DNA from 2 places in the Paenibacillus sp. SAFN-054 genome. Region 2 is predicted to be linked to the other one. Evidence: predicted binding sites of a transcription regulator. Region 2 holds the regulator's gene; the other holds the start of a gene.
What was found. The regulator Rex, encoded in region 2, represses fermentation and respiration genes when NADH is low (regulators of the CRP and FNR family bind a similar motif). The targets are predictions, from matches to a motif close to TTGTGAAATATTTCACAA.
Positions count from the first base shown of each region.

Region 1: the regulator Rex is predicted to act here: its motif matches at 4,902-4,919, upstream of nadA (quinolinate synthase NadA).

Region 1 covers NZ_JBQCKS010000011.1:13,252-24,703, forward strand. Annotated here, with positions in the region: gene hslO (Hsp33 family molecular chaperone HslO) at 1-444, opposite strand, end outside; gene ACTHPM_RS26795 (type III pantothenate kinase) at 588-1,355, opposite strand; gene nadC (carboxylating nicotinate-nucleotide diphosphorylase) at 1,370-2,230, opposite strand; gene nadB (L-aspartate oxidase) at 2,220-3,833, opposite strand; gene nadA (quinolinate synthase NadA) at 3,919-4,854, opposite strand; gene ftsH (ATP-dependent zinc metalloprotease FtsH) at 5,202-7,319, opposite strand; gene hpt (hypoxanthine phosphoribosyltransferase) at 7,433-7,972, opposite strand; gene tilS (tRNA lysidine(34) synthetase TilS) at 8,020-9,447, opposite strand; gene ACTHPM_RS26830 (serine/threonine protein kinase) at 9,574-10,521, opposite strand; gene ACTHPM_RS26835 (hypothetical protein) at 10,505-11,245, opposite strand; gene spoIIE (stage II sporulation protein E) at 11,376-11,452, opposite strand, start outside.
Region 2 covers NZ_JBQCKS010000001.1:1,776,321-1,787,772, forward strand. Annotated here, with positions in the region: gene ACTHPM_RS08140 (3-hydroxyacyl-CoA dehydrogenase family protein) at 1-529, opposite strand, end outside; gene ACTHPM_RS08145 (AAA family ATPase) at 675-2,177, opposite strand; gene ACTHPM_RS08150 (hypothetical protein) at 2,177-2,701, opposite strand; gene ACTHPM_RS08155 (cell wall elongation regulator TseB-like domain-containing protein) at 3,010-3,522, opposite strand; gene ACTHPM_RS08160 (amidohydrolase) at 3,548-4,861, opposite strand; gene ACTHPM_RS08165 (redox-sensing transcriptional repressor Rex) at 4,836-5,501, opposite strand; gene dinG (ATP-dependent DNA helicase DinG) at 5,576-8,428, opposite strand; gene ACTHPM_RS08175 (tetratricopeptide repeat protein) at 8,562-9,191, opposite strand; gene panD (aspartate 1-decarboxylase) at 9,321-9,704, opposite strand; gene panC (pantoate--beta-alanine ligase) at 9,708-10,589, opposite strand; gene panB (3-methyl-2-oxobutanoate hydroxymethyltransferase) at 10,586-11,452, opposite strand.

The DNA of each region.
Region 1 (11,452 bases), on a different contig from region 2:
CGTAAAGTCCTCGCCTAGCTCGCCGGATACAATCGGTACGCTACCGCGGTAAGGATCTTTTAAGCCAAGGTCCTTCGTGACATGTAAGAAACCTTCACGGCCCACAGCGCCAGCAACGTCCAGCTTCCCCTTGCTGTTGCTCGGCAGATGGACATGCGGCTCATCCACGTAACCTCTCACTTCGCCTTTGGCGTTCGCGTCCGCTACGATCTGCCCGATAGGGCCGTTGCCCTGTACCTGTACGGTCAGCTTTTCTTCGCCTTTGAGCATGGCGCCCATCATGGCTGCTGCCGTAAGCGTCCGTCCCATCGCCGCCGTAGCGGTCGGCCAAGTGTCGTGTCTTTGGCGAAGCTCCTCCACAAGTCCCGTCGTTCTTACGGCAAAGGCACGGATGCGCCCGCCCATTGCAGTGCCTCGAATGAGGCGATCTTGTTTATTTCCCATGTCGTATCCAGCCTCCTCACTCTCTATTTAACCGAAATCGCGGCTGACTTCCGCCGCTCCTCGTCCTATTGTTTCCAACATCCAAAAGAAAACATTCTTACTCGGGCTTCTCCTTACGCCGCAAGCCGTGAATCCTTCTTCAATCAGCTGTTGCGCTCATAAATAAGCCGCAATCCCTCGAGCGTTAACAACGGATTCACTTCATCGATCGCTTCCGACTCGCCCGCGATGAGCTCCGCCAGTCCACCGGTGGCAACCACCTTCAGCAAAGGCGCATTCATCTCCTGTTTCATGCGCTTCACGATGCCGTCCACCTGCCCGGCATATCCAAAAATGATTCCGGCCTGCATGGCATGAACCGTGTTGCGCCCGATAACCTTTTTAGGCTTTTCCAGCTCAATTCGCGGAAGCTTGGACGCCCGCTCAAACAAAGCCTCGGTTGCGATTCCGATTCCCGGCACGATGGCGCCGCCGAGATAGGCCCCTTTTTCATCGATGCAGTCAAACGTGGTCGCAGTTCCGAAATCAACGACGACCAGAGGTCCTTTGTACAAATCCACCGCTGCCACAGCATTGACGATCCGGTCCGCACCGACTTCGCGCGGATTCTCGTAGCGTAAGTTCAGCCCAGTTTTGATACCGGGCCCTACCATGAGCGGCTGTTTGCGAATATATTTGCGGCACATCTCCTCGATGATATGCACCATGGGCGGAACCACGGATGACATAATGACCCCGCGGATATCCGAAACCTGAATCCCTGACATGTGGAACAGGTTATGGAACCAAATGCCGTATTCATCCGAGGTGGACTGCCGCAGCGTACTCAGGCGGAAATGGTGAAGAAGCTCGCGCCCTTGGTATATACCCAGCACAATGTTGGTGTTGCCAATGTCGATGACCAGGATCACGGAGGATCCCTCCTTTATTTTACAGCGTTGAGATCCAGGCTGATGTCCAAGCTCTCAAAAGAATAGGTTAACCGCCCTACGGATATCACGTCAACCCCGCACTCTGCGATTTTTTTGATCGTCTGCAGCGACACGTTGCCTGAAGCCTCCACGCAAACATGGGGGGCCTTGGTTTTAATGCGTCTGACAGCCTCTCTCATCAAATCATGGTCCATATTGTCCAGCATGATGATATCCGCCCCGGCCTCCAGTGCCTCCTCGACCTGCTGAAGGGATTCCGTCTCGACTTCAATCGTCATCGTATGCGGAATGTGTGCACGGGCACGCTCGACTGCCCGGCGAATCCCGCCTGCCCCTTTGATATGATTGTCCTTGATCATGACCGCATCATAAAGTCCAAAGCGGTGATTAGCTCCGCCGCCGATCCGCACCGCATATTTCTCGAGCATGCGGTGACCCGGCGTCGTTTTGCGCGTATCCACCAGCCGGGCAGGAATCCCTTCCAGCGCATCCACGAACATGCGGGTCCGGGTGGCGATGCCCGACAGCCTCTGGAGCAAATTAAGCGCAATCCGCTCCCCGGTCAAAATATGATGCGTGCTCCCCTCCACGACGGCCAGCACGGTGCCTTTCGCTACATGCTCTCCATCTTTTACGTGTGGTGTGAAGGATAGGGAAGGGTCCACCACCTGGAATACGAGCTCCGCAACGGGAATGCCTGCCACGATTCCGTCTTCCTTGGCATGAATAATCCCCTTCGATTCGTGCCCCGCCGGGATGGTAGCCATGGTCGTCACATCCCCCGAGCCCACGTCCTCTTTCAGCCACAAGCGGATCGACTCCACCAGGCCTTCGTTATATCCGTTAAACATCATCGCTGAATTCCTCCATGATTTCATTTTGACGACGTAAAAGCAAATGCTTGCGCCACACCGCGTCGTCCTTCTGAGGGTAATCCTCCCTGTAATGCGCGCCGCGGCTCTCGGTTCTCTCCAATGCGGCACGGGTGACGAGCAGGCAGCTCGTCAGCATATTCGCGAATTCAAATTCTTCCTTCTTGGAAAGCTCGGAATGGAAGATCGGCAGCTGGCGTCCCAGCTCTTCGAGTCCTTTATGCAAAAGCAGCTCGTTCCGGCGCAGTCCGGCATAGCGGACCATCACCTTCTGCAGCTTCAATCTTCGTTCGATCATGGCCTGCTTGGGGGCTCCCGTCCGTCCTTCTTGGTATACTATCGCTTCGGTCACTGCCAAGGGAGCCAGCTCCCGGACGCGATTAACGATCCGTTTGCCGAATACGATGGCCTCGGACAGTGAATTGCTCGCCAGGCGGTTCGCGCCATGCACGCCGGTCGAGGAAACCTCTCCGCAGGCGAACAGGCGCGGCACGCTGCTCTCCCCGTTGAGATCCGTTTTGACCCCACCCATCATATAATGCGCAGCCGGGGCGACGGGAATCCAATCCGCGGACAGGTCCAGCCCGTAATTCATGCAGGTCTCGTATATCGTTGGAAAACGGTGCTTAATCATGTCCTCGGGTTCATGCGTAATATCCAAATACACGAAAGTGGATTTCGTCTCTTCCATCTCGCTGACGATCGCCCGGGCAACGATGTCGCGGGGTGCCAGCTCAAGCAGCTCATGATACTTATCCATAAAACGTTCGCCCTTGATGTTCCGCAGCACGGCCCCCTCGCCCCGCACGGCTTCCGAGATCAGGAAACGCGGCGCGCCGGGATAGCACAGAGCCGTAGGATGGAACTGAATGAATTCCATATCACGGATTTGCGCCCCGGCACGGTATGCGATGGCAATGCCGTCTGCGGTTGCCACATCGGGATTCGTTGTGTAGCGGTAGAGCTGACCGGCGCCTCCGGTGCACAGTATCGTCGCGTTAGCCTTGACGTACACCCTTTGTCCATCCGGCCGCTGCACGAGAGCTCCGATGCACTCGTTCTTAGACGTAATCACATCGATCACAAAATGATGCTCCCATAACTCAACCCGCTCATGCATCCGGACCTGCGCTGCAAGAGCCCTTACAATCTCAAAGCCTGTTGCATCCCCATTGGCGTGCAGAATGCGGCGGCGGCTGTGTGCCCCCTCCTGCGTCAAGGCCAGTTCCCCGTTCTCCAGGTCAAAAGCCGTTCCGAGGCGAATCAGTTCCTGCACGCCTGCCGGCCCTTCGTTCACAAGTACGTCCACGGCGGCGGAAGAGCATAATCCGGCGCCCGCCATCAACGTATCCTCGCGATGGTAAGCAGGGGAGTCATCCTCGGAGGTCACGGCAGCAATGCCCCCTTGGGCGTAACGGGTATTGCTCTCGAGAAGCGCATTTTTGGTAATCATGATAACGCGATGGTCTCGCGCAGCTTCAATAGCCGTATATAAACCTGCAATCCCCGATCCGATGACGATGATATCCGTTTTAATGGAAGGGAGCGCTTGCAGGTCAAAGTCAACCAAGTACTGTGGAATCATCTTCCGTTCACCTGTCTTAAGAGAGAGAGTAGCACATGCAGCGCGATCAAGAAAGACAACTCTAATTTTCCTGATCGCGCCCCAATTAAACCTGCAGCATGCGCTCTAAGGAAATGCGGGCCTGATCTGCAACGACCGGCGGCACATAAATCTGCGGCTTCATCGTTTCCAGACATTTCACCAATTTTTTAAGGTTGTTGACCTTCATGTTGGGGCATACCAGGTATTTCGTCGCGAAATGAAAGGTCTTGTTCGGGCTGTCCAGGCGAAGCTGATATCCCGTTCCGTCCTCCGTACCTACGATAAATTCCTGACAGTCCGATTTCTTGCAGTAGTCGATAATGGCGGTCGTACTGCCGACAAAGTCGCCCATCGCCACCACTTCGGGACGGCATTCCGGATGAACGACGAACTGGGCATTCGGATGCTTTGCCCTCATTTCCACCACGTCTTTCACCGTCAGCATATCATGGGTGTTGCAATACCCTTCCCAGATGATCATCTTCTTGTCGGTATGCTGCTGTACATAATGCCCAAGGTTTTTATCCGGTACCCAGATAATTTCGTCGCAGTCCAGCGACTGAATGACTTTGACGGCATTGGCCGATGTACAGCAAATATCGGTTTCCGCTTTCACATCGGCGGAAGAGTTAATGTATGTAACGACTTTGGCATTCGGATGCTGCGCCTTCAGCTTGCGAAGTCCGTCCACGTTGACCATATCCGCCATCGGACAACCCGCACGCTCGTCGGGAATAAGGACGGTTTTGTTTGGTGCGAGGATTTTCGCGCTCTCTCCCATGAAGTGCACGCCGCAAAACACGATTGTATCCGCATCCGTTTGCGCCGCTTTTTGAGCAAGCAAAAAGGAATCGCCACGGAAATCGGCAACCTCCTGAATTTCATCCCTCTGATAATAATGAGCGAGAATGATTGCATTTCTTTCCTTTTTCAGCTGCATTAGCCTTTCGGTCAATTCCCGTTTTTGTTCCTCTTTATGCTGCAGCGCAAGAGCTTCCACCAGCGACCCATCTCCTTTTATGAAGTCATAATATAACAAATGAAGGTTTGTGAATTTTCTCTCAAAGTTGGGTGTCCAAGCTTCGAGTGCTTTTCAGTTACCAACTAATGTACACAAGGTTTTTCAGGCTGTCAATTGGCTCCCCTGCTGCTTCAAAATCGGTCTAATGCATTAAAAGTCCCATTACAGCGCCACTTTGGCGCATTCCCGCGCCGTATACATACAGTCTTTCAGAAAAATAAAAATTTTATATATTGTTATTCCGAACCATAGGCAGCAAAAAGCCCGGAAGACGATTGCCGTCATCTTCCGGGCTGATTCATCATGCTATGGGTGAAGCTGTTCCTTTAGGATCTGGACTCCGGAGGCGTGCCTCCGTTGCCTGGATTCCGGTCATCTGCGGGACCTTGGTTCGGAACGTCATTCGGAATGTCTCCTGGAAGGTCCGCCGGACTTTCCGGTGTGTCATTCGTGATATTCTCAGGTACGTCGTTCGGAAGCTCATTCGTTGGCAGATCGGATGCATCATCCTTGCCTTGAATGCGGACGCGTACATCGCCGATGTTATCGATGACAGGTGCGCCGCCTTCGGAAGAACCTCCGTCTTCGCCATCACGCGGTCCGTCTTCCGACAGGTATCCTTGTTCGATCAGTTCTCTGATTTGATCCAGCTCCAGCGTTTCTTTCTCAAGCAGCGTATTCGCAATGAGGTGAACCTCTTTGGAGTGCTTGATGAGCAAATCTTTACAACGCTGATAACATTCGTTCGTCAGGCGCTGCATTTCCTGATCGATCTCGTATGCGATGGAATCACTGTAGTTCTGTTCATGTCCGAGATCACGGCCCAAGAACACTTGGCCTTGGGACGAACCGAACTGCAGCGGTCCAAGCTTCTCGCTCATACCGTATTCCATGATCATGCTGCGGACGATGCCCGTTGCTTGCTGGAAGTCACTGTATGCACCAGTGCCGATTTCTCCGATGAAAATCTCCTCGGATACACGGCCGCCCAGGAGGCCTGTCACCTTATCCAGCAGTTCCTGCTTGGTTACGAGCATGCGATCTTCCTTCGGCATCATAATGACGTATCCGCCAGCACGGCCGCGAGGAATAATCGTCACCTTGTGCACCATATCGGCATTCTCGAGGAAGTAACCAACAATGGTATGGCCAGCTTCGTGATAAGCCACGATCCGCTTCTCGCGGTCGCTGATCACGCGGCTGCGTTTCTCCGTACCGACGATAACGCGGTCAATCGCTTCGTCAACCTCACGCATGGAGATATCCTTCCGGTTGCGGCGTGCCGCAAGCAAAGCTGCCTCGTTCATCAGGTTCTCGAGTTCCGCACCCGTAAATCCGGTCGTACGTTTAGCCACAATGTCCAGCTTAACATCCTTGGTCAGCGGCTTATTGCGCGCATGAACTTTCAATACTGCTTCGCGGCCCCTCACGTCAGGACGGTCTACCGTGATTTGACGGTCAAAACGTCCCGGACGCAGGAGCGCAGGGTCAAGAATATCGGCACGGTTCGTTGCCGCAACGATAATGATGCCTTCGTTGCCGCCGAAGCCGTCCATTTCGACGAGCAATTGGTTCAGCGTTTGTTCGCGTTCGTCATGGCCACCGCCAAGACCGGCGCCACGCTGGCGGCCAACTGCGTCAATCTCATCAATAAAGATAATACATGGTGCGTTTTTCTTGGCGTTTTCGAACAAGTCACGCACACGGGATGCACCGACACCCACGAACATTTCCACAAAGTCAGAACCGGAAATGCTGAAGAAAGGAACGCCGGCTTCACCTGCGACCGCACGGGCGAGGAGCGTTTTACCGGTTCCCGGAGGACCTACGAGCAGTACCCCTTTAGGGATACGCGCGCCTACCGCGGCAAACTTACGTGGATCCTTCAGGAATTCCACGACCTCGACGAGTTCCTGCTTCTCTTCATCGGCTCCAGCCACATCCTCAAATGTGACCCTCTTCTTCTCTTCATTATATAGACGGGCACGGCTTTTGCCGAAGTTCATGACTTTGCCTCCGCCGCCCTGCGCCTGATTAAACAGGAAGAAGAAGAGAATGAACATAATGACCAAAGGAATCATGGAAGAAAGCAGCGTCAGCCAGATGCTTTCGCCTTCCATTTTCTTCTGGGTATATGTCATGCCGTTTTTGTCACTGGCATTCACCAGTTCCTGAATCGCGGCATCTGTAGCCGGAATGTAGGTTGAGAAGCTGTCGGATTTAACCCCGTCCGGTTTTTGATTATATTTACCGGTTACGAGATAGGCGTAACCGTCAAATTGAACCGTGATATCCTTCACATTGCCAGCCTTGATCTCTTGCCGAAATTCATCGTATCTAGGATTGTGAGCAGATTCACCGCTGTTGCTTACAAACTGGACAATGCCCACCACAACTAAAAAAAGAATCAAATAAAAACCAGAATTCCGGATGAACCGATTCATCCCCTACCTCCTCTCAAAACACTTTAATTATTTTACCATAGCCTGTCTGACCATCTCAACAGAGGTGGTATGAGCATGAACCAAGGAAAAGTCCATGGGCTGGAGAATCACCATTAGTGGGAATAGATTTCCGGTTTCAAGATCCCGATGTAGGGCAGGTTCCGGTAATGTTCGGCGTAATCCAAACCGTATCCGACAACAAACGCGTCAGGCAGGGTAAAGCCTGTGTAATCCGCTTCCAGACTCACGGTGCGGCGAGCCGGTTTGTCAAACAGGGTGACCACGCACGTCGATTTGGCGTTGCGGCTTTTCAGAAGTTCAATCAGATGGCTGAGCGTGAGCCCGCTATCGATGATGTCCTCGACAATCAGCACGTCGCGTCCTTCAACCGGCACATCTAAATCCTTGATGATTTTGACGACGCCTGATGATTTGGTTGACGCGCCGTAGCTCGACACCGCCATGAAATCAAGTTCCATGGGTACTGTCATATTTTTAACCAAATCAGCCATGAAAATAAACGCGCCTTTGAGTACACAAATAACCAAAGGGTTGCGTCCTTCATAAACCTTGCTGAGCTGTGCTCCAAGTTCCTTGATCTTCTTCTGGATTTCTTCTTCGCTGATGAGAACTTCTTGAATATCGTTTTGCAACTGAGCGAACCTCCTACGTTTATACTATGAAAGTCTTACAATGACCATTACAGTTGCTCCACTGCTTCTGTATCCTCCAGACACATGTGGAGAACGGATGTCGTTTGTGTCCCGACTGCTGCATGCATGGAGCGCCGGACCCCCGGTATCCAGATCATGTTGCCTGAACCATCAACTAACACAGGAATGCGGGAGCGCACGGATGGAGGTATCTTCGCGTCAATGAAAATATCTTTTACCTTTTTGCTTCCGTTTAATCCCATGACTTTCATGGTATCTCCAGGCAGCCTTGAACGGAGTGTTAATGGAAACTTCAGCTGGCCTGCATCAAACACTGCTTCGGCGCAGGCTCCGGCCATGTCAGAAAAATAACGGTCATGCGGCGACTGCACCTTCATTTTCAACTTTTTACCAATCTCAGGGATACACAGTTCCGGAACAGCAGTTTGAAGCTCATATGTATAGCTCTTGGACTGCTCTGGCGGCTTTTGCATAAACAATATCATATCGTATTCGCGTATGCAGGCCAAGCCTCCTCCAATATCAAGGCTCCAGGTCGTGCTTTGGTTCTGAATAATACCTTGGCGGATCAGTTCAATCTTGTGAAAATCGGTGATTTCAATGCCTGCCGACAGATAATTTAATATTAGTTTAATCAACCTTCGTTGTAAAGCGACATGTAAGGCCAAAAAGGAAGGCACCCGAAAGTAGAGCCTCCCATCCTTCTGCTGCACCATATCATGATATGCATGATTCGCAGCGTGCTCCATGTAATCATCTTCCATACCCGCAATATCGGCCAGTTGAACCAGCGAATGCCGAATCTGACCATTATATTGCCCCAAAAACGGGAGTACATCCAGCCGGATTGCATTTCTGCGGTACTGGCTGGAGAGATTGGAGCTGTCCACGGCGTAAGCAAAACCGTTTTGTTTACATATGCTTAAAAGGTCCGTTTTGTATATACGTAAAAAGGGACGAATGAGTTCCACATTTTTTTCGCGTCTTTTTATTTTCATGCCTTTGATTCCTCCGAGGCCGGTGCCCCGGAGCAGATGCAGCAGAACCGTCTCCGCCTGATCGTCGGCATGATGGGCCAGCGCGATCGACGCCGCTCCGTATTGACGCGCGGTTTCATGCAAAAAAGCATAGCGTTTGTCCCGCGCGGCCTCCTCAAACCCTTTCCCGCTTTCCTTCATATAAGAAGGGACGTCGATTCGCGCCGACGCAAACGGCAGGTTCATGTCGCGCGCCAGGCCCCGGACAAGCTCTTCTTCCTGATCCGACTCTGCCCGCAGGCCGTGATGGACATGTGCGCAAACAAGCCGCAGCGGAACGTAATGTTCGGAGATCTGGCGCAGAACATGCAAAAGAGCCACAGAATCCGGTCCGCCGGATACTGCGACTACAATCGTGTCGTGAGGCTGCCATAATTCATGCTCCCCGGCCATACGGAGGACATGTTCTATCAGCATATTCAAGTTCGTCCTGCTCTCCATCCGTATGTCCCCTTTTCTACGGTACCCTATGTATCAATCCTCTGTTGCAGCTGCTCAAGGCACGTTTACCTCCGGTTCGCTAGCGTAAACGCACGCTCAAAATTATAAGAAAAAGGCCCAAATGCACGCCAAGCACACAATCATAATCGATAGGGCAAACGCATTGATCAGCCACCGAGGCGTCTTGCCGGGCAGCTTGCCGACCAGAGCCGGCGTGTAAATCGCTTCCTTCCACAGCTTTAGCGCCTCCTGGGAACCGGCGAATTCCCCGCGGATCGCCCGCCGAAGCCATGCCGAATACGGCTTCAACTTGGGGCTGCCCTGCACGATAGCAATCAGCTGCCCAGGACTCCGGGTCTGCGGCAGATGCTGAGCCGAAGCCCTTTTTAACTCTTCCTCGCACATCAGCTGTATGATCAGCACCGCAAAGGCAAACAGATCGTACCCTTCGTCACTCGTGCGCGAGCCGGCGTTCCAGTACCCGCGATCATACCACTCCGTAAACTGTTTGACACTCCGGCCGATGGAGCTTACGCCGCCGTAGTCGATCAGCTCCACATGGCCCACGTCGGACACCATCACATTCTCAGGCTTCAGATCCCCGAAAATGAATCCCGCCCGATGCAGTCCGTTCAGCTTCTCAAGCAGACGCAGCCCGGTAAGGCCTACCCACTCCCGGCCTCGATTGCGTATGAAATGGCTGAGCGAGCTCCCCCGAATATAACGCATCACATAAAACGGAATATCCCCGTCCTGGCCTCTGAAATCATCTACCTCAAGCAGATAGGACATGCGCGGGCCGTTTTCGGACGATTCCGACATCCTGCGTTTGGACTGCAGCGACATGAGCACATTAATCTCCGATTGAAGATCAAGCGTGTCATATCCCATTTTGAGGGCATAAGGATTGCGCGACCCTTCCTTTTGGACAAGGTAAACGATTCCGTTGGCGCCTTGCCCCAGTACACGCCGAATGACAAAGCGGCCTTTGCGCCATTTCCCCGTAATGACCGTTCCGGCCGGATATGCCGGATTAGACGACGTAATCACCGAGCATCCCTTCTCCTTCATCGGCATTTCCCCGCCATGTTTGATGTTCATCTAGTGTACCATAACGGAAGAAATCAATCACCCTCATGATGGCAGGACCCGTCGGCGTCGCGCCTTTCATCTGCAGCCGCTGGAAAAGGGATCTAAGCGCACCGGCATCCCGCGTCCAGTCGCTGTCCAGAACGGCATCCTCGCCGCTCCGCCGGCCCGGAAAGTGGAATACGGCAAGTTCACTTGCGCCTTCCCGAGCCTGGAGGCTGAGCATCAGATCGCGAATCGCGTTCTCAACAGCGTCTAGCTTCGGTTTCATACTTGCGCTGGCGTCAATCAGAAGAGCAACTTGCAGTGGCGTGGTTTCCGTCATTTCATCGACGACCTGCACCACCTGCGAGCGCTGTGATGGCGGTAGATCTTCCAAGGCTGCTCCGCCCAATATTTGCTTTAGCTCTTTATTAACCGCCTGCTGGATGGTCTGAACCACCGTTTTCCGCGTCATCATCTGCATCGTTTGGGCGAGCTGCCTCGTGCCTACGACTCGGCTGACGCCGCCCCCCGCCTTGGCGATCTCGGCAATTTCCAGACTGCCCAGCTCACCGATGGTTCCGTAATCCACCACCCCCGCCACATTGACCGTAATCCCCTCCTGAAAAGCATGGGCTGCCGCCAGCACCGGGCTGGTCCCCACGTTCGAGCATCCATCCGTAATCAAAAGTATTTGTTTCACGATCTATCATCCTCCCAAAAGTGGCATAACTCTCTTTCCTCCTATCATTTCCACTTTTGAGAGATTCCAAACGCTTTTCCATCCTCCTTCCCCTGCATTTCGCATTTCCCGGGCAATGTAACGAACGGCATCAGCTTACCGTGCGCGGGCGCTCCATTCGCGTAAGTCCGGGCACATGCAGTGTCGTCCATTCCGGACGGAAGTGCT
Region 2 (11,452 bases):
TGTGAACGACTTCCTCGACAAAGCGCTTGGTTTCGGTGAAAGTCGAATCCGAAGTTTTAAGTCCGCGAATAATCTCCACAAGATCCACTTTGCTTACCGGATGGATGAAGTGCATCCCGATGACGCGTTCCGGATACATCGTCGAGCTCGCAAGCTCGGTCAAGCTGAGCGAAGACGTGTTGCTGGCAAGGATAATATGATTAGGACACACCTGATCCAGCTGGGAGAACACCTGCTTCTTCGCTTCCAGGTCCTCGGAAATGGTCTCGATGACCATATCGCAAGTGCCAAGCTCCGCAAGATGCACCACCTTATGAATTCTGCCCAAAATTAATTTTTTTTCAGCTTGGGTAATCGCCCATTTTTCGAGCTGCTTGTCCAGACTGAGTTCGATCATCGAATAGGAATAGTCCAGCTTCTCCGGCGTTTTTTCAACCAGAAGAACGTCAAGGCCGCGCGCAGCCAGCATCTCGGCGATGCCCTGCCCCATCGTGCCTCCACCAATGACACCAATCTTTTTAAAGTACATGTTTCTCTTCCACCTTCCTATAGCCACTAATACTATATTTATAATGTACCCGATTTTCTACTCTGTAAGAGAGTACATAGTGACCCAAACTATAATAATAACTTAGCACAAGAAAAAAGTAAAAAAAAAGAACCAGCATCACAATTTATGCTGGTAAAAGGGAATGTTCATGAAATAGACAACGAAATTGCTCGCCTGACAGCGTCTCCTCTTTCAAAAGGATGTCGAGCGACTGCTCGTAGATCGTTCTTCGCTCCTCGAGCATGGACCGCGTACGCTTCATCAAGTCTTCCATAATGATTTGGTTCTCTCTCATTAACTCTTCTTTCGTCACCATATCGATATCCACGATGCCGAGCGAAGTCAGTCCCGATTTCATCATCGTCTGCACGATATTCAGCGCTTGCTCGAAATCGTTGCTTGATCCGGTACTCCGTCCGCCGTAGAAAATTTCCTCTGAAGCTGCCCCGCCGAGAGCGATCATGATCTGCTCTTCCAGGAAGGATTTCGTGTACAGGTACTGCTCCTGCTGCGGGTTATGCCGAACATAGCCGAGTGCTTTGCCGCGAGGGCTCAGGGCTACCTGGCTTACACTGCCGGGACGAACAAGCTCTGCCATAATGGCATGTCCGAGCTCGTGAATTGCGACGCGTTTTTTCTCTTCGAGTGTCGATTCGCGGTCGGTACGCTCACCCATCATCACTTTATCGATCGACATGGACAGATGTCTTTGCTCGATTTCTTTTAATCCTTCGCGCATTGCATATATGGCAGCTTCATTCATGACGCTTTCCAGCTGTGCACCCGAGAATCCATAGGATTCTTCCGCGATCTTGTCCAGAACGACCTCTGTATGGAGAGGCTTGTTCTTGGCATGAAGCTCCAGAATATGCTTGCGGCCTTTTTTATCAGGCAAATCCACTTGAATATGACGGTCGAAACGGCCTGGGCGAAGCAGCGCACTATCCAGCATTTCCTTCCGGTTCGTCGCTGCAATCAGCAGAATGCGCGGACTGTCGGAGGAATAAATGCCGTCCATTTCGGTAAGCAGCTGGTTCAGGGTCTGATCATATTCGCGCTGCTGACCGCCCTCGCGCTTGCCGCCGATGACGTCGATCTCATCAATAAAAATAATGGCGCTCTGCTTGTTTTCTTTGGCTGCACGGTTGCGGGCGTCCCGGAACAAATCGCGCACGCGTCCCGCGCCGACGCCGACATACATTTCGACGAATTCACTGCCGGATGCGGCTACGAATACGGAATCCGTATAATGGGCTGCCGCTTTCGCCATAAGCGTTTTACCCGTTCCCGGAGGCCCCGTAAGCAGAATGCCTTTTAACGGCCTGATGCCGAGCTTGCGGATCTCTTCGTGCTTGATCAGGAAATCCAGGGCTTCCATCAATTCCTGCTTTGCATTATCCTGTCCGCCGATCTGCTCGAACGTAAGCTTCTGCGGCCCGCTCTTTTTGCGTTTGCGTTCCGCGCCCGCTCCGACTGCCAATCCGCCGCGCATATTGGTCACGAACAGCAGTCCGCCGATCATCAGCGCAGCGATCACGAGCGGAATAATGTTAAAACCGATAAAAGCAAGGAAAATAAACAACACCGGCACGAAACCTATCAGAATTTCTTTAGTCCATCTTGGCATTATTCCCACACTCCCATCTTGCCGGGATCCCGAGGCAGCACGATAAACTTGCTTGCCGATCCGTCGCTAAGGCTGATATACACATTCTTCGTATCCATCTCCGTCTGGGTCTTGATTCCGGAATCCTGCGCGAGCTTTTGCAGCTTCGCAGGGATGTCCGTGTATTTTTTATTGTCCATGGCTTCTGCAACGGTGAACATCGCAGAATCCCAGTAACGGTTCAGCTTGTCCGAAGAGTGATCTACGAAATCAAATTTCAGCGTACGATTGCCTACAACCGATTTTCCTTTGGTCGTTATTTGATCAACAAGTCCGGATAAATTCGTATTTGGCTTCAAATCAAGTTTCAAGTTGATCTGATTGCGGTTAATATTGAATTGAGCGTCGTTGACGCCCTTATAATCTTGGACGATTTTTTGAAGTGGTCCCTGCATTGTCGTCTGCCGGTAGAAGAACCAGCCGCCAAACAGCAAGGCAGCAGAAATGACAACAGTCAGCACAATCGGTATTGGACGCAATTTCAATTGCTTGTCCTCCTCTCAAAATATGAAAACTAAATTTACTTATATCATATATCATACGAAAAATAGACAACCGCGGCAAAGGAGCTTAAGCCAGAAGCTTCTCGTCACGGTTATTCGTGCTTTTATCAATCAACAATCACTGCAGATAATTAGCAGCTCGTCATATATCTCTGAATTACAAATAAAAGTATATCACATCGTATATATTTAATCGAAGGTAAAGTGTGAAAATATTTAAAATTTTATCCTGTGCACGACAAAGAACCCCATTTTGCAATGAGGTTCTTGCCATTTTCAGGGACTAAAGCTTATCGGTTCGGCAGCGTGAACGGCCCGCCGATACTTTGTCCGTCGCTGAAACGGTAAAAGTGATAATAATAATGATCCTTCGAGCGATAAAATAACTGCCAAGCATATTCTCCGTTATACATTCCCGGAAGCACCCTCAGTTTGTCGATATCCGGTAGATCTTGTTTAACTTTCTCCTTGATTTGCTTCTCGGTCAAACCGTTCGCGAGCAGTTCTTCATGTACCGCACCTTCGCCGGACTTGACTTTGCCGCCATCCATGGTGACCCACACCATGAGAGGCCGATTATCCTTGTCCAGCCCTTCGATAGCCCAGCATACCGTGTCCCACACCGATTTCTGGGCTTCCGTAACCTTGACGAGGCTCGTCTCCTTCTTGGCTGCCAGAATGGCTGCCGTTTCCTCCGCGCGGATGTCTTGCGTTACGTATATGTAATACCGATAACCGCCAAACCCTAGCAGAAGGAGAATCACGATGCCAATGAATATCCACGTCTTTTTTTTCTTTAACATAAGCTCCCTTTCCGAGACCCCTTGGCTAGCGGGACAAGAGACCGTCGAAAGCGGACTGGGCTTCCCGGCGGATTCGTTCTTCGTCCATTGTCAGGCAGGCGCCGTTCTTCACGATCTGCTTCCCGTCAACCCAGACATGCTCAACGTCTTTGCTGCAGGCGGAGTAAATGGCATGGGATATCAGGTCTGTATGCGGAAGAAAATGCGCCTGATCAGTGTTCAGCGCGATAAAATCAGCCTTCATGCCTGGAGCGAGTGTTCCCACCTGGTTCAGGAACAGAGACTGCGCGCCATAGATCGTGCCCATTTTGAGCGCCTCTGCAGCCGGAATCGCCGTCGGATCACCGGAGACACCTTTATGAATCAACGCCGCAAGCCGCATTTCCTCGAACATATCCAGATTGTTGTTGCTTGCAGCGCCATCCGTTCCAAGAGATACCGTCACGCCTGCTTTCAGCAAGTCGGTTACGCGTGCAACGCCGCTCGCCAGCTTCAGATTGCTTCCCGGATTATGGGATACGGCAACATGGTTTGCCGCCAGGATATCAATCTCCTCATCCGTCAGATGGACGGCATGAGCGACCAAGGAAGGTCTTGAGAACATCCCCAGCTTCTCCAGGTGCGCCACGGGCCGAAGGCCGTAGTCACGCACGTTTGCCTCCACTTCCGTCAGCGTCTCGGACATGTGGGTATGCATCGGCAGATCCATGTCATGAGCTGCCTGCACGAATTTCTCGATAAAGTCCGGCGGACAGGTGTAAGGCGCATGCGGGGATATCATTGTCGTGATCCGGCCGTTTGCCTGCCCGTTCCAATCGCGGGCGAACGAAATCGCCTCGTTCAATTTGTGACGCTGAACGTCCTCGGGACACAGACCGATGACACCGCGCATCAAGGATGCGCGCATGCCCGATTCAGTGACGACTTTCGCGACCTGGTCCATGTGGTCATACATATCGAGGAACGTCGTTGTACCGCCCTTCAGCATTTCCAGCACGGATAGCGAGGTTCCCCAGTACACGTCCGAAGAAGTAAACTTGGCTTCCATTGGCCACATTTTTTGTTCCAGCCAAATTTGGAGCGCCAGGTCATCCCCATATCCGCGAAGCAGGGACATCGCAGCATGCCCGTGGGTATTGATAAGCCCCGGCATAAAGAATAAATGCGTCCCGTCTACGACCGTGACGTCGGTGTCCATCTCCGGCTTTTCCTCGCCGATATAAGTAATCAGGTCATCCTCAACGACCATCCAGCCGTGAATGACGGGCTTAGCCTCGTTTGGAACGGCGAAGCTCCCGTTCTTGATCACCCATTTATTTGTCTTCGTGTTCTCCGTCATCCGCAGAATCGTCCTTTCCATTGTCCAAATAATAAGCCAGGCTGAGCAGATCCGTCGTAAAATCCGCCGCATGAATCCGGATGCTGGCCGGCGCCTTCAGAATCGTGGGCGCAAAGTTAAGAATGGCCTCGATGCCGGCCGCAATCAATCGGTCCGCCACATTCTGCGCCTCCACGTCCGGTACGGTGATGATACCGATGCGGATGTTCTTGCCTTTGATCGTCTCGCTGATTTCGCTCATCGGCTGTACCGTCAGGGAACTGATGCGCGTTCCGATTTTTTTCGAGTTCTCGTCAAAAACCGCGACGATTTTAATGTTTTCGCGCAGGTACAGGTTATAGTTCGAGAGCGCATGCCCCAGATTACCCGCTCCGACAAGAACCGCGTTAATTTGCTGGTCAAGATTCAGGATATGGCGGATCTTCTCGATAAGATACGATACGTCGTAGCCGATGCCCTTGCGGCCAAAATCGCCGAAATAAGCCAGATCTTTACGGATCTGAGCGGGATTCAGATCAAGCTTCTGTCCCAGCTCCTGCGATGATACCGTAGCTACTTCACGTTTATTCAAATCATTCAAGTATCTTAAATACACAGGCAATCTGCGGACAACCGCTTCGGATATTTTCTCCGATTTCATGCTTGCTCCCCCTAATTAACAGCTTAAATTATATACACATATTTCCTTGCGATGATTCAAAGCTCTAAGCTTCTTCAGACTTCCTGAAGCCATTCGGATATGCGAGGAACCATCTGTTCCGTGTTCATGTGCTCCATTTTCGGCCCGGGCAGAGAATACAGGAAGTACTTTCCGTAATAGGACTCAATTACGCGCGTATCAAACACAATGACGATGCCGCGATCGCTTGCCGTACGTACAAGCCTTCCGAAGCCCTGCTTAAAACGGATCACCGCTTGCGGTACCGACAGCTTCATAAACGGATTCTTTTTCTGCCGCTGCAGAAGCTCGCTCTTGGCTTCGACCATCGGATGATTCGGCGGCTGGAAAGGCAGCCTTACGATCGCCAGGCAGGTCAGAGCTTCACCCGGAATGTCGACGCCCTCCCAGAAACTGCTCGTTCCGAGCAGGACGGAAGCGCTGCTGTCCTGGAATCTGCGTATCAGCTTCGTGCGGCTGCCGCTGTCTACGCCTTGTCCAAGCACCGTAATATCGCTGCTGGCAAGGGCGTTTTTAAGAGGCTCATGCACCTGTCTAAGCATCCGGTAGGAAGTGAAGAGCACCAGCATCCGCCCATGAGTCGCGATCGCGGCATTCGCCAATGATTGAACCAGCGTATTGACGAATACGGCATCCCCGACGCTGCCTTTCACGCTTGGAAAGTCGCGCGGGATGACCAGCAAGGCCTGATCCCGGTAATTGAACGGCGAAGGAAGCTGCACGGTAACCAGCCGCCCGCTTTCCTGATCCTCCTGCAATCCCAGGTTGTCGATCATATACTGGAACGATTTATCCACAGACAACGTAGCGGACGTCAGAATGACGCTTTTTTTCTTATCAAAGAACAGATCCTTGAGCTGCTTGCTGACGTCAACCGGAACCGCGTACATCTGGAGCGACTTGCTCCGGTAGTGGCCGCTTGCTTCCATCCAGTACACGACGGTTTCATCATTCAAATTCATGAAGGATCTCAGATCGTCACGCTCGGACGCCAGGTCCTTAAACAAACCGCTCAGGTCCGTGATCAGGCTGTCCGCGCTGTAATCGTCCTCGTCTTCCTTGTATTCCGACAGCATTTTTTCTCCTCGGCGTACGCTTTCACTGATTTTAACGTGTATTTGGTTCTCCAAGGCTTTAAGCGTATCCCACTCCTGCGGCCATTTGGAAGGTTGCAGACGCAGGACGTATTGCCCCGTGTCCCCGGGCGAGGCATCGTTACGCTCGGGAAGAAGGCTGAAGAGCGCATCGCTGAGCTTGTCCCAGTCTTCCTTTACGTCAACGAGATCCTCACTGATTCGGTCGATGGCCGCGATCCAGTCGCCTGCCCGTTCCTGTCCCGACGACTGCAGCTGCTGCCGGAGAGCCGGAAGCTGACCGTTCCGGCCGTCCTTGTACAGGCGGGTGAGCGTATGGACCACACTGAAGTATTTCATGTGCAGTCCCAAATGCTTGCCTGCAACGTCCTCCAGGTGATGGGCCTCATCGATGACGAGGCGTTCATATGCCGGAAGCAGCTGATGTCCCGCCTTCACGTCGGTGAACAGCTTGGAGTGATTGGTAATTACGACGTCTGCGATGCCTGCTTCATGCTTGGCCCGGTGATAATAACATTTGCGGAACCACGGGCATCCTCTGCCCAGGCAGGAATCGGAATCGCTGCTTACCGTTTCCCAGAAATCGCCGCCCCGTCCGCCGAGGTTGAGCTCTTCATCATCGCCGTTTTCCGTCTGCGCCAGCCACACGATCATTTGGGCTGCGGTAATCGTGTCTTCCTTGGGATTGAAAAAGTCTCTTCTGTTTATTTTATGTTCAAATTTTCTCAAACACAAATAATGTTGTCTGCCCTTAAAGACAGCCGCCTTGAAGGGAAAAGGAACCACCTGCGTCAGAAGGGGAATATCCCGCTCCCTGAGCTGTTCCTGAAGGTTGATCGTATGCGTGCTGACCATAACCTTTTGCTGCTGTTTCACACTTTGATATATGGAAGGGATCAGGTAGCCCAAAGACTTCCCCGTACCCGTACCTGCTTCAATTAATAAATGCTTGTCCTGATCCAGAGCGTTCATCACTTCGTCGAACATGATCGACTGCGGCTCCCGCTCCTCATATTGAGGCATCAAGGCCTTGAGCCTCTGCTGAATTTCATTCAGGTATTCTTCAAAACCCACACCCCTCAGCGGATTGTCATCCGATTCGTCACGCGGAGGCTGCATTTCGGTCCAATCCTCTACAGCGAGCGCCAGCTGGCGATAGAACGTATGGCTGTTCAGATCCTGAATCGGTTCTTGCTCCTTCTGCTGGCACAATCCGTCAAAAAACCATCCCAAATCACTGTCTTCATCCCCGAACAGTTCGCTAAGGCGCTGAAGCGTGATGAGTGGAAGATCGTTCAGCTCGTCGAGACACTTTAGCAGTACGTATGCGGTCGCCAAAGCATCGCTATCGGCCTGGTGCGGATGGTCATGCTTGATATCGAAATGGGCTGACACCTGGCTGAGTTGATAGGAGGTCAAAGAAGGAAAACATATTTTAAGAAAATCCAAGGTGTCCAGAATCCGGCCCGAAAATGGCAAATATCCGCTTCGATCAAGCGCATTTTGCAAAAAGTTAAAGTCGAAAGCGACATTATGCCCCACGAGTACAACATCATCCAGCATCGGAACGAGTTCCATCAACATTTCCTCAAGTGATGGAGCATTTGCCACATCCTCTTCCGTGATGCCGGTTAATTGGGTTATAAAAGGCGGTATCTCGACTCCGGGTCTGACGTAGGAGCCGTACACGCGGGAAATCGTCAAATCTTCTTCTATGATGGCAAGTCCAACTTGAATAATTTCATCGGCGGACTGGTTGCCTGTCGTCTCAAAATCCAGTACGGCAAATTTCATGATTTCTTATAGATCCTTTCATTCCAGTCTCATTACCAGCATAACAGAAGATTTCACATTTGAAAATTAATTGACAGCAAAAAGGCGATGCCCAAGGCGCATTTGCGCTTGATGCATCGTCCCTTTGCATGCTTTACATTAAGGAAATCAACTGGCTGCCATATTGTAGCTGACCGCGGTTTTGCTGGCAAACCTTCAAATTTACCAAAGGGTCAGGAAGCGTGGGATCACATTGAAGCGAGAGCGTAAAAAACTCCTGGGCCCTGCCAGCGTTTCCATGCTTCACTGCGATGCATCCCAATGCATTGTAGATCATGGCTTTCAGCTTCTGGCTCGTGGCCAGCGGCAGAATCCAATGAAAATGCTTGTGCGCTTCCTCGGTTTCTTCCAGGTACAAATGCGCCATAGCCAGATACATCCGGGCCAGAAGACTGTCCGGAAATTGACGGATAACCTGGGAAAATTGCTGGGCGGCCTGGCGGTACATCATTAACCGGAAATAACCTTGTCCCTGCACGAATGCGTTTAATTCCATTTCAGGTGTCTGCTTCGAGAATAGACCGGCCGGCGCTTCCGTATGCTGGCGAAACTCCCCCATCTTTTCCTCAAAAGACAGCCACTCGTCAATGATTCCATCACTCATCGTTTTAAGCATATTCCACTTTTGTATCAGCTGATGCTTTTGGGCCTCCTGCGCTGCCGGGTAATGTTTGATGATTTCATCTAACATGTGGTTCATTTCCGCGAATACATGCTGGATCATGGCTGCATCCCACCCTTAACAAAAATGAAATCAGTGCGGTCACCTGCATTCATTTTTTGTTGATACAGCCTTTTTCATTCCCCGACCGGCCTGGCATTCCTTGTCTTCGCTAGATCAAAGCATTCCGGGTTAAATAATGGTGGCGTGTACTTCTTTATTCGCCGTCGTTTGCGGCTGGTTGGACTCGTTGACGAACACGACCGTAGGTTTATGCGTCTTGATCTCCTCATTCGACATCATCGCATAAGAAATAATAATGACGGTATCTCCGGGCTGGACCATGCGTGCGGCAGCTCCGTTCAGACAAATCACGCCGCTGCCGCGTGGACCGGGAATAACGTAGGTTTCCAGGCGCGCGCCATTGTTATTGTCAACGATTTGTACTTTTTCGTTCTCGAGAAGGTCTGCAGCTTCCATCAAATCCTCATCGATGGTAATGCTGCCCACATAATTCAAATTGGCTTCCGTTACGGTAGCGCGGTGTATTTTGGATTTCATCATTGTTCTGAACATGTATTATTCTCCCTTCGGACTTAACAAACAATTATCGATCAGCCTCGTTTTGCCGAATTTCACGGCAAGGGCCATCAAGACAGGGCTTTCCTGCTGCGCGATGCCTTCGTCCTCTGACAGCGGGGCAAGATCAGGGAACGTGGCGACTTCTACATAGTCAACCACGGCAATATCCGACTCGCTGATCATTTGGACCAAAAGTTCCCTTGCTTCACCAGCAGTCCGAATCCGTCCTTTCTCAACCGCATCCTTCGCTTCGCGGAGTGACCTGGATAGTACGAGCGCTTGCACGCGTTCCTCCTTGCTTAGGTACACATTGCGCGAGCTGAGGGCCAGACCATCGTTCTCGCGAATGATGGGACAGGGAACGATCTTGACGTTCATGTTCAGGTCGAACACCATCTGTTCAATCACAGCTACCTGCTGCGCATCTTTCATGCCGAAAAAAGCAAAGTCAGGCTGCACGATGTTAAACAGCTTGCTGACAACGGTCGTCACCCCGTCGAAATGACCAGGACGCGAAGCCCCGCACAGTCCCGAGGTCACGTCTGCAACGGTTATTTTCGTTTTGGTCGGCTTGGGGTACATGGTTTCCACGGAAGGCAGGAATACAATATCTGCCCCGGCCTCTTCCGCTTTGGCTAAATCCAGCTGCTCATCCCGTGGGTAGGTTTCGAAATCCTCGCCCGGTCCAAATTGAATCGGATTGACAAAGATGCTCACTACGACCACGTCCGACTTTTCCTTCGCCGCCCGGATTAAGCTGGCATGGCCCTGATGCAGATATCCCATGGTCGGTACCAAGCCGACCGTCTTTATATTGGAAGAAGCTTTAAGCTCCTGAATATGTCCTTTGAGTTCTTGAATGGTTCTTATGGCTTTCATGCGTTGTTCACCTTTTCCCGGCCGCGGCCGTATAAGTTCTCCACGACTTGATCCTCCGCCGTAAATACATGGCTCTCATCCGGGAAAGAACGCTCCTTCACTTCTTTCACGTATTGTTCAAGCCCTTCCCGGATCAAGGTTCCGGCATCGCCGAACGTCTTCACAAATTTTTTGGCCCGGTACGGGGAAGCATATTGGAAGATGTCGTGGAACACAAGCACCTGACCATCGACTTTGCGGCCTGCACCGATCCCGATGGTTGGTATGGATAACCGGGAAGTAATATATTCGGCTACCTGCTCGGTTACCAGCTCGAGTACAATGCCGAACGCTCCGGCCTTCTCCAAGGCGAGGGCATCCTCCAGCAAACGCTGCGCGTCTTTTTCGTCCTTGCCTTGAATCCGGTAGCCGCCGATCTGATTCACCGACTGCGGCGTAAGACCGATATGACCCAGTACGGGAACTCCCGCGGATACGATGGTCTCTACCGCTGCGCAGATTTCCTTGCCGCCTTCCATTTTGACCGCTTGCGCCTGCCCTTCCGACATCAATCTGCGGACGCTGCGCAGGGTCTCGTCGATGCTTCCGTGATAGGTCATGAAGGGCATATCGGCGACAACAAACGTGTTTCCTGCGCCGCGAACAACGGAACGCGTATGGTATACCATATCGTCAATCGTCACCGGAAGCGTGGAGTCATAGCCCAGCACAACGTTCCCCAGCGAATCTCCTACAAGGATCATGTCAACGCCAGCTTCCTCGGCAAGTCGCGCCGTAGGGAAATCATAGGCGGTCACCATGCTGAGCGCGGTGCCTTCCTGTTTCATTTTCTTCATCTTAACGATGTTTAACTTCACTGCCAT